One region of the Kutzneria sp. NPDC051319 genome, then DNA from elsewhere that is predicted to be linked to it. Evidence: riboswitches for the same ligand, from Rfam matches in the RefSeq annotation. Region 1 holds a riboswitch; each other region holds the start of a gene.
What was found. A riboswitch is a leader RNA that binds a small molecule or an ion and turns the genes downstream of it on or off. The one in region 1 is predicted to bind glycine.
Positions count from the first base shown of each region.

Region 2: another riboswitch for glycine. It lies ahead of gcvT (glycine cleavage system aminomethyltransferase GcvT); the one in region 1 lies ahead of AB0M73_RS00405 (L-serine ammonia-lyase).
Region 3: another riboswitch for glycine. It lies ahead of gcvP (aminomethyl-transferring glycine dehydrogenase); the one in region 1 lies ahead of AB0M73_RS00405 (L-serine ammonia-lyase).

Region 1 is NZ_JBFBAM010000001.1:92,074-95,342, reverse strand. It holds gene AB0M73_RS00405 (L-serine ammonia-lyase) at 44-1,417, opposite strand; glycine riboswitch at 1,552-1,648, opposite strand; gene AB0M73_RS00400 (glycosyl hydrolase) at 1,714-2,886, shown strand; gene AB0M73_RS00395 (alpha-L-fucosidase) at 3,010-3,269, shown strand, end outside.
Region 2 is NZ_JBFBAM010000019.1:29,451-32,719, reverse strand. It holds gene AB0M73_RS21040 (hypothetical protein) at 1-225, opposite strand, end outside; gene AB0M73_RS21035 (response regulator transcription factor) at 497-1,120, shown strand; glycine riboswitch at 1,197-1,291, shown strand; gene gcvT (glycine cleavage system aminomethyltransferase GcvT) at 1,413-2,513, shown strand; gene gcvH (glycine cleavage system protein GcvH) at 2,525-2,908, shown strand; gene glyA (serine hydroxymethyltransferase) at 2,905-3,269, shown strand, end outside.
Region 3 is NZ_JBFBAM010000039.1:81,878-85,146, forward strand. It holds gene AB0M73_RS31015 (peptidylprolyl isomerase) at 2-715, shown strand; gene AB0M73_RS31020 (MerR family transcriptional regulator) at 980-1,546, shown strand; glycine riboswitch at 1,623-1,715, shown strand; gene gcvP (aminomethyl-transferring glycine dehydrogenase) at 1,875-3,269, shown strand, end outside.

The DNA.
Region 1 (3,269 bases):
GACCACGCCTTCGACGGTAGCGCCTCCTGGCAATCCAGGCCGGTCAGCACTCGATGACGTTGACCGCCAGGCCACCGCGGGCGGTTTCCTTGTACTTGTCCTTCATGTCACGGCCGGTCTCGCGCATGGTCTTGATGACCTTGTCGAGGGAGACGAAGTGGGCGCCGTCGCCGCGCAGGGCCATGCGGGCGGCGGTGATGGCCTTGATGGAGGCCAGGGCGTTGCGCTCGATGCAGGGGATCTGGACGAGGCCGCCGATGGGGTCGCAGGTGAGGCCGAGGTTGTGCTCCATGGCGATCTCGGCGGCGTTCTCGACCTGCTCGGGGGTGCCGCCGAGCACCTCGGCGAGGCCGGCGGCGGCCATGGAGCAGGCGGAGCCGACCTCGCCCTGGCAGCCGACCTCGGCGCCGGAGATGGAGGCGTTCTCCTTGAACAGGACGCCGATGGCGCCGGCGGTCAACAAGAACCGCACCACACCGTCGTCGGAGGCGCCGGGGACGAAGCGGGAGTAGTAGTGCAGGACGGCGGGGACGATGCCGGCGGCGCCGTTGGTGGGGGCGGTGACGACACGGCCACCGGCGGCGTTCTCCTCGTTGACGGCGAGGGCGAACAGGGTGACCCAGTCCATCACCCGCAACGGATCGGTGGCGAAGTGCTCGGCGGCGAGGGTGCGGCGGAGGTCGGCGGCCCGGCGGCGGACCTTGAGGCCGCCGGGGAGGGTGCCCTCGACGGTGCAGCCCCGCTCGACGCACTCCTGCATGACGTGCCAGATGTGCAGCAGACCGGAGCGGATGTCGGCCTCGGGACGCCAGGACAACTCGTTGGCGAGCATGACATCGCTGATGGAGACGCCGGATTCCCGTGTGCGGGCAAGGAGTTCGTCGCCGCTCAGAAACGGGTGGGGCAGCGGGGTGGAGTCCTGCTTGATGCGGTCGGTGCCGGTGGCGGTCTCGTCGACGATGAAGCCGCCGCCGACGGAGTAGTAGACGGCGGAGTCGAGCGAAGAGCCCTCGGCGTCGAAAGCGGCGAAGCTCATCCCGTTGGGGTGCAAGGGAAGCTGCTTACGGCGGTGCATGATGAGGTCGGTGTCCTCGACGAAGTCGATCTCACGGGAGCCGCCGAGCGCGAGGCGACCGGACGAGCGGATGAGGGCGACGCGGGAGTCGGCGTCGGTGGGGTCGCAGAGCTCGGGCTGGGAGCCTTCGAGGCCCAACATCACAGCCTTGGGGCTGCCGTGGCCATGGCCGGTGGCGCCGAGGGAGCCGAACAGCTCGACGTGCACCCGGGTGACGCGATCGAACACCTCGGCGGACCGCAGGCGGTCGACGAACATGTAGGCGGCCCGCATGGGCCCGACGGTGTGCGAGCTGGACGGGCCGATGCCCACGGAGAAGAGATCGAAAACGCTGATGGCCATGACGGACTCCAGGGCATAGGAGAAGACGGAAGCTCCCCCTCTGTCATGGGACCTGAGAGCTTCGCCGTCACGACCGCGACGGCTTGCACCGTGGGTGGGCATGCACGACCGCGCACGCTGCTTTCCAGAGTTGCCTCGCCCGGCCGGTCTGGGATGCCTGAGAGTGTGCGGGGAGGCTTGCTCCTTCGGCGCCCCGACGACACGCATCGAGGACTCTCCCGACCGGGCTGTGTGCCTTCGGCACGCGGCCTGTGTGGAATTGTTGCCCTCACTGTAAACGAACCGGGGAGCGGCTGATGAGGTTCGGCGCGAACTACACGCCAAGCAAGCACTGGTGGCACTCCTGGCTGGACTTCGAGCCGGACTCGATCCGCCGCGACCTGGACCAGCTGGCGGGCCTGGGCCTCGACCACGTGCGGGTGTTCCCGATCTGGTCGGTCTTCCAGCCGAACCGGGGCGTGGTCCGCGAGAAGGCCGTGGAGCAGCTGCTGGAGATGGTCCGCATGGGCGCGGCGGCGGGCCTGGACGTCACGGTGGACGGCATCCAGGGCCACCTGTCCAGCTTCGACTTCTACCCCTCCTGGACGCAGACCTGGCACCACCGCAACGTCTTCACCGATCCCGATGTGCTGGAGGGGCAGATTCTGCTGCTGCGCACGCTGGCGACGGCGTTGCGCGGGGAGCCGAACTTCCTGGGCATGACGCTGGGCAACGAGATGAACAACCTGGTCGAGCACAACCCGTGCACGGCGGACGAGGTGGACGTCTGGCTGGACCGGCTGCTGGCGACGGTCAACGAGGCGGACCCGGACCACCCGCACTGCCACTCGGCCTTCGACGACGCCTGGTACGTCGACGATCACCCGTTCACGCCGCTGGCCAGCGCGACCAAGGGCGCCATGACCACGGTCCACCCCTGGGTGTTCTCGCTGAACGCGGCCCGTCGTTACGGTCCGCAGTCAATGGAGATCCACCACCTCGCCGAGTACGGCACGGAGCTGGCCCGCGCCTACGGCTCGCCGGACCGGGTGATCTGGGTGCAGGAGGTGGGCGCGCCGGCCCCGCACATCCCGGTGGAACACGCGGTGGAGTACGCGGAGCACACGATTGGCAACGTCGCTACCTGCAAGAACGTCTGGGGCCTGACCTGGTGGTGCTCGCATGACGTGAACCGGAGGTTCATCGACTACCCGGAGCTGGAGTACGGCCTCGGCCTGTTCGACGCCGACGGCAATGCGAAGCCGCTGGCCAGGGCGATCGAGAAGGCTGTGCACGCAGAGTTGCCGAAGCCGGTGGAGCGGACCACGGCGCTGTTCTTCGACGGCAAGCGGAGCTCCTCGGGGCCGGGCGGCGCGTTCTTCGAGGCCTGGATGCGTCTGGCCAGGGAAGGCCACCGACCGGCGGTTGTGATGGAGACGACGCCGGAGTACCTGAGCGCCCGGGGCGTGACCGAGGTCTTGACAGTGTGACTCCAGCCACCCCAGGATCAACAGTCATCCGATGACTAACCCGCGTCAGGCCCCGGTCCGCCGCAAACACCCCCCACACATCGGATCTGTTCGTCGCCGGGCGGCCCGACGTAGGAGGGCTCGATGACGACCTTCCCCAGACGGACTGCCCTGGGACTGGCCCTGGGCGCCACCGTGTTGGCCACGATCGACGGCACGGGGACCGCCTTCGCCGCAGACAAGGCGCCGGATCCGGTCCCCGTCCCCCTGGACGGCCTGTTCGACAACGACGGCATCGACACCGCGACCACACACGACGGCAACTTCGACGGATCCGGCTACACCTTCCCGGCCGAGGGCTTACCGAGCGGACCGACCACGGTGGACGGCGTCCCGTTCACCTT
Region 2 (3,269 bases), on a different contig from region 1:
CCGGTGATGGTGCGCCGTCACCGGAACGTGTAGATGGACAACGGCGAAGGCGACTGCTCGGGCCACGTCCAGACAGCGGCCCTCGGCCAGCCAGAACCGGGCGGCGGTGAGCAGTTCATCGGTGAGATGGCCGGCGCAGGCGGCGAGAACCTCGGCGAGTTCGGGCAATCGCGCCCGTTCGGCGGTGGTCCGGGACAGCGTGGCGGCGGCATCCTCGACGACCAACAGGCTCCTCCTGCTCGCGCGGGGGACTGCGGTCAGCCTACTGGAGACGATCCCAGGTCAACCAGGAACTTCCCAGGCCATCGGCCCGAGAGTGTGCCCGAACACGACGTTCCGGTGCCCGTTTTTACCTTGTCGCGATCGCCCGATCGAGTGGACTTCGCCAAAACCGCTGGTCAGGACTTTCTCTACGACATGGAGGCGGCGTGAAGATCCTCTGAAGAAGGTCGTTGCACAGTGTGTTCCTGGGGGTACACAGCGAGGAGGACACACCATGGACAGAGTGTGGGTAGCCGTCCACGCGGGCGATCCGATCACCCTGGCCGGCGCGATCAGCTGCCTGCGGGCGCGGGCCGAGCTCCAGGTTGTGCCGGAGCGCAGACTGTCCGAGGCTCAGGTGTTCGTGGTGTGCGCCGACGCGGTCAACGCCGATGTGATGGGGTTGCTGCGGCGGACCGCCGAGTCCACGCCCGTGAAGATCGTGCTCGTCACCGACCGGTTCCACGACGCCGACCTGCTGGCGGCCGTGGAGTGCGGCGTGGTCGCGGTGCTGCCGAAGGCGGCGGCCAGCGGCGAGCGTCTCGTGCACGCGGTGCTGGCGGCCAAGCGGGGCATGGGGGACATGCCTCCCACGCTGCTCGGCTCGCTGCTCGCGCAGGTGGAGCGCCTGCACAAGGAGGTGCTGCGGCCCAACGGCCTCACCGCCTCCGGGCTCGCCCCGCGGGAGATCGACGTGCTGCGGCTGATGGCCGAGGGCTGGGACACCGCCCAGATCGCCACCAAGCTCTCCTACTCGGAGCGCACCGTGAAGAACGTCGTCTACGCCGTGATGAACCGTCTCGGCCTGCGCAACCGTCCGCACGCCGTCGCGTACGCCATGCGCTCGGGTGTGATCTGAAGGGGTACGACGCTTGAATCTTGACCGTGCCGGCCACCTCCAAATACGGTGGCCGGCACAAGTACATCTTCGCTGCTCACACCGAGCGGGAGAGTCCTGTCGAGGTCGGGCAGGCGCCGAAGGAGCAAATCCTCCCCGGAATCTCTCAGGCACCCCTACCGCTCGGGACAGGCGACTCTGAAAAGCAGGCGTGCCCATCGCGCCTCGCCCAAGGGGAAAGCCGGTTCGCCGGTGAAACTCTCAGGCCCATGACAGAGGGGGAGGCTCACTCCACCACACGAGGGGTCTCCTGATGGGCACCGATCCACGCCGCACGCCGCTGCACGACGTGCACGAGCGCCTCGGCGCCAAGTTCACCGATTTCGCGGGCTGGCAGATGCCCCTGCGCTACACCGGTGACGTCGCCGAGCACAATGCCGTGCGCACCGGCGCCGGCCTCTTCGATCTCACGCACATGGGCGAGATCGTGCTCTCCGGCCCGCAGGCGGGCCAGGCCCTCGACTACGCCCTGGTCGGCAACGCCTCCGCGATCGGCGTCGGCCGCGCCCGGTACACCATGATCTGCGGCGACGACGGCGGCATCCTGGACGACCTGATCGTCTACCGCACCGGCGAGCAGGACTACATGGTCGTCGCCAACGCCAGCAACGCCGCCCTGGTGGCCGGCGAGCTGCTCGACCGGGCCGAGGACTTCGAGACAGAGGTCCGCGACGCCTCCACCGAGTACGCGCTGATCGCCGTGCAGGGCCCGCGCGCGGTGTCGCTGCTGGCCCCGCTCACGCCGACCGACCTGTCGACCGTGAAGTACTACGCCTCCTACCCCACCACCGTCGCCGACCGGCCCGCGCTGCTGGCCCGCACCGGCTACACCGGCGAGGACGGCTTCGAGCTGTTCGTGGCGCCGGCGGACGCCGAGGCCGTGTGGAAGGCGGTCGCCGACTCGGGCGAGATCCTCCCGTGTGGACTGTCGTGCCGCGACACGCTGCGTCTGGAGGCCGGCATGCCGCTCTACGGCAACGAGCTGACCACCGAACTCACGCCGTACGCCGCGGGCCTCGGCCGCGTGGTGAAGCTGGACAAGCCCAGCGACTTCGTCGGCCGCGCCGCGCTGGCCAAGGCCTCGGCCGAGACGCCGGCCCGCAAGCTGGTCGGCCTGGTCACCGACGGCCGGCGCGGGCCGAGGCATGGGTACCCGGTGGTGGATCCGGCCGACGGTGCGAGGATCGGCGAGGTCACCAGCGGCGCGCCGTCGCCGACGCTGGGCCACGCGATCGCGATGGCCTACGTCGACGCCGACCGGGCCGTTCCCGGTTCCGCGCTCGCCGTCGACATCCGGGGCACGATCACCCCGGTCGACGTCGTCGAGCTGCCCTTCTACCGTCGTTCATCCTGAAAGGCTTCGACATGAGCACCATCCCCGACCACCTTAGGTACAGCGCCGAGCACGAGTGGGTGGCGGTCTCCGACGGCGTCGCCCGCATCGGCATCACCGAGTACGCCGCCGAGCAGCTCGGCGACATCGTCTACGCGGAGCTGCCCAACGAGGGTGACGCCGTGACGGCGGGCGAGCCGTGCGGCGAGCTGGAGTCCACCAAGTCGGTCAGTGACCTGTTCTCGCCGGTCAGCGGCGAGGTCGTGGCGGTCAACGACGCGGTCAAGGAAAGCCCGGAGACCGTCAACTCGGACCCGTACGGCGACGGCTGGCTGTTCTCCGTGCGCGTCGACGGCGACCCCGACGACCTGTTGGACTCCGATGCCTACGCCGCCCTGATCAAGGAGGGCGAGTGACGCCGGTCGAGCTGACGGCGTCGCTGCACGAGCTCGACCCGGAGGTCGCGGCGGCGGTCGACGCGGAGCTGGGCCGGCAGCGCGGCACGCTGGAGATGATCGCCTCCGAGAACTTCGCGCCGCTGGCGGTGCTGGAGGCGCAGGGCTCCGTGCTGACCAACAAGTACGCCGAGGGCTACCCGGGCCGGCGCTACTACGGCGGCTGCGAGCACGTGGACGTCATCGAGCAGCTGGCCATCGACCGCGTGAAGGCGCTGTTCGGGGCCGAGCACGCCAACGTGCAGCCGCACTCGGGCGCGCAGGCCAACGCGGCGGCCATGATGGCGCTGCTGAGCCCGGGCGACACCATCCTGGGCCTGGA
Region 3 (3,269 bases), on a different contig from region 1:
GATGATCTCCAGTCGGGTCTTCGCGATTGCCGCGTCCGCCGCCGTCCTGTGCCTGTCCGGGATGGTCTCGGCCAGCGCCGCGCCCTCCGTCAACACGCTCGATGTGCCGGCCAAGCCCAAGGCTGCGTCGACGGCCAAGGCCGCCGCCGACAATCCGGCTTGTGTGTACACGAAGGCGGTGCCGGCCGACAGATTCAAGGGCCTGCCGACCTTCGACCCGGCCCAGGCGGCCAAGCCGTACACCGCCCACCTGATCACCGACCAGGGCCTGATCACCTTCCAGGCGCTCACGGACAAGGCGCCGTGCACGACCAACTCGTTCCGCTTCCTCAGCGAACACCACTACTACGATCTCACGCACTGTCACCGCCTGGTCACCCAGCGGATCTTCGTGCTCCAGTGCGGCGACCCCACCGGCACCGGCAGCGGCGGCCCGGGCTACTCGTTCCCGGACGAGAACCTGACCGGCGCCACCTACCCGGCCGGCACGGTGGCGATGGCCAACGCGGGCCCGAGCACCAACGGCTCCCAGTTCTTCTTCTGCACCGAGGACACGAAGCTGTCGCCGAACTACACCCCGTTCGGGCGGGTCACGGGCGGCCAGGACGTGCTGCGCAAGATCGCCGCCGGCGGCGAGGACGACCAGAACAACACCGGCGACGGCTTCCCGAATCTGCCGGTCGACATCCTGCATGTGCAGGTCGCTGGTCGATAGGCTCTTTGCGCCGTCAGACACTTACCGTCAATGCTGTCCTCGGTTCAGTGACACGCAGTCGTCACCGTGACGACCGCCTCCACATGACGGTTTCGCGTACCCGCGCGTCGCGTTGACCCGTCCCATGGGCGGACTTACCGTCAGAGGGGAGTCGGTCGTGACGGTGTGAACCCCCATCGTTGCGACCTTGTGACCGACGGTTCCCCGGACGGAGGACCGTCGGTTCCGGTCGCCGGTCGTCAGGCCGGTCGAGGGGAGGCTGTCGTGGTGGAGGGTGCGCCCGCCGGGTCCGGCGCCGGCGAACAGGGTGCCCTGTTCCCGGACGCTTCGGCGCCCGACGAGCTCGTCGGCTACCGGGGACCCGCCGCGTGCCAGATCGCCGGCATCACCTACCGGCAGCTGGACTACTGGGCCCGCACCGAGCTGGTCGCGCCGTCGATCCGCAGCGCGCAGGGCTCGGGCAGCCAGCGCCTGTACTCGTTCAAGGACCTGCTGGTCCTCAAGGTGGTCAAGCGCCTGCTGGACACCGGCGTCTCGCTGCACAACATCAGGGTGGCGGTGGAGCACCTCCGCCGGCGCGGGGTGGCCGACCTGGCCCGGATCACGCTGTTCAGCGACGGCACAACCGTGTACGAGTGCACCTCGCCGGAAGAGGTCGTCGACCTGCTCCAGGGCGGCCAGGGCGTGTTCGGCATCGCCGTCAGCGGGGCCATGCGGGAGATCAGCGGCACCATCCACGAGTTCCAGGCGGAGCGCGCGGACGGCCTGGAGCTGGAGCCGCAGGGCGGCGACGAGCTCACCCAGCGCCGGCAGGCCCGCCGCACCGGCTGAACGTGATCGAGATGACACGCGGTGGTCAAGGCTGGGGTCCGTAGCCCGGCCGGGGTAAACTCGCGCCTGTAGTCGCACATCCCGTGCGGGAGAGCCCGGACCCCGGTCCGGCGCCGAAGGAGCAAATCCTCCCCGGAACCTCTCAGGCACCCAGGACCGCACGGGACAGACGCCTCTGGAAAGAGGACGCGGGGCCTCCTCGCGTCCCGCCGACGGTGCAAGCCCGCGCGTGCGCGGGTGAAGCTCTCAGGTGCCCGTCACGGGCGGGGACAGAGGGGGAGGGCAAACGGCCCGCGCCCGTATGCCCGACGCCCCGGAGGCACGACGCATGACGACTGACCGCATTCCCCTTGCCGCGCTCGAGCACGGCACGCCCTTCGCGGACCGCCACGTCGGTCCCCGTGCCGCCGAGCTGGGCAAGATCCTGGACGTCGTCGGCGTCGGCTCGCTGGAGGAGCTGGCCCAGCGCGCGGTGCCGTCGGCCATCCGCAGCGACGCCCTGACGCTGAGCCTGCCCGCCCCGGCCACCGAGGTCGAGGCGCTGGCCGAGCTGCGCGCCCTGGCCGACCGCAACCGGCCCATGACCCAGATGATCGGGCTGGGCTACTACGGCACGGTCACCCCGGGCGTCATCCTGCGCAACGTGCTGGAGAGCCCGGCCTGGTACACCGCCTACACGCCGTACCAGCCGGAGATCTCCCAGGGCCGCCTGGAGGCCCTGCTCAACTTCCAGACCATGGTCGGCGACCTGACCGGGCTGCCGGTGGCCAACGCGTCGATGCTGGACGAGTCGACCGCGGCCGCCGAGGCGATGACGCTGGTCCGCCGGGCCGGCAAGTCCAGGTCGACCAAGTTCGTGGTCGACGCGGACACGCTGCCGCAGACCATCGCCGTGATCGAGACGCGGGCCGAGCCGCTGGGCATCGAGATCGTCGTGGCCGACCTGTCCCAGGGCATCGAGGGCCTCGGCCTCGGCGGCGACTTCTTCGGCGTGCTGCTGTCCTACCCGGGCGCCTCCGGCGTGATCCGCGACCACGAGTCCGTGATCGCCGAGGTGCACGCGGCCGGTGCGGCCGCGGTGGTGGCGGCCGACCTGCTGGCCCTCACGCTGCTGCGCGCGCCCGGCGAGATCGGCGCGGACGTCGTCGTCGGCACCACGCAGCGGTTCGGCGTGCCGATGGGCTTCGGCGGCCCGCACGCCGGCTACATGGCCGTCCGCAAGGGCTTCGAGCGGCAGCTGCCGGGCCGCCTGGTCGGCGTGAGCGAGGACGCCGACGGCAACCGCGCCTACCGGCTGGCGCTGCAGACCCGTGAGCAGCACATCCGCCGCGAGAAGGCCACCAGCAACATCTGCACCGCGCAGGTCCTGCTCGCGGTGATCGCCTCGATGTACGCCGTCTACCACGGCCCCGACGGCCTGCGCTCGATCGCCACCCGCGCGCACCGGATGGCCACCGTGCTGGCCGCCGGCCTGTGCGAGGGCGGCGTCGGCGTCGTGCACGGCGAGCTGTTCGACACCGTGCTGGCCGAGGTCCCCGGCACCGCGGCCGAGGTGGTGGCCAAGGCCCGCGAGCTGGGCGTGAACCTGCGCCTGGTCGACGAGAACCACGTCGGCATCGCCTGCGACGAGACCACCACCCGCGAGCACCTTTCCCAGGTGTGGCAGGCATTCGGCGTCACTGTGTCCGATGTGGACGGTCTGGACGCGGACACCGCCGACGGC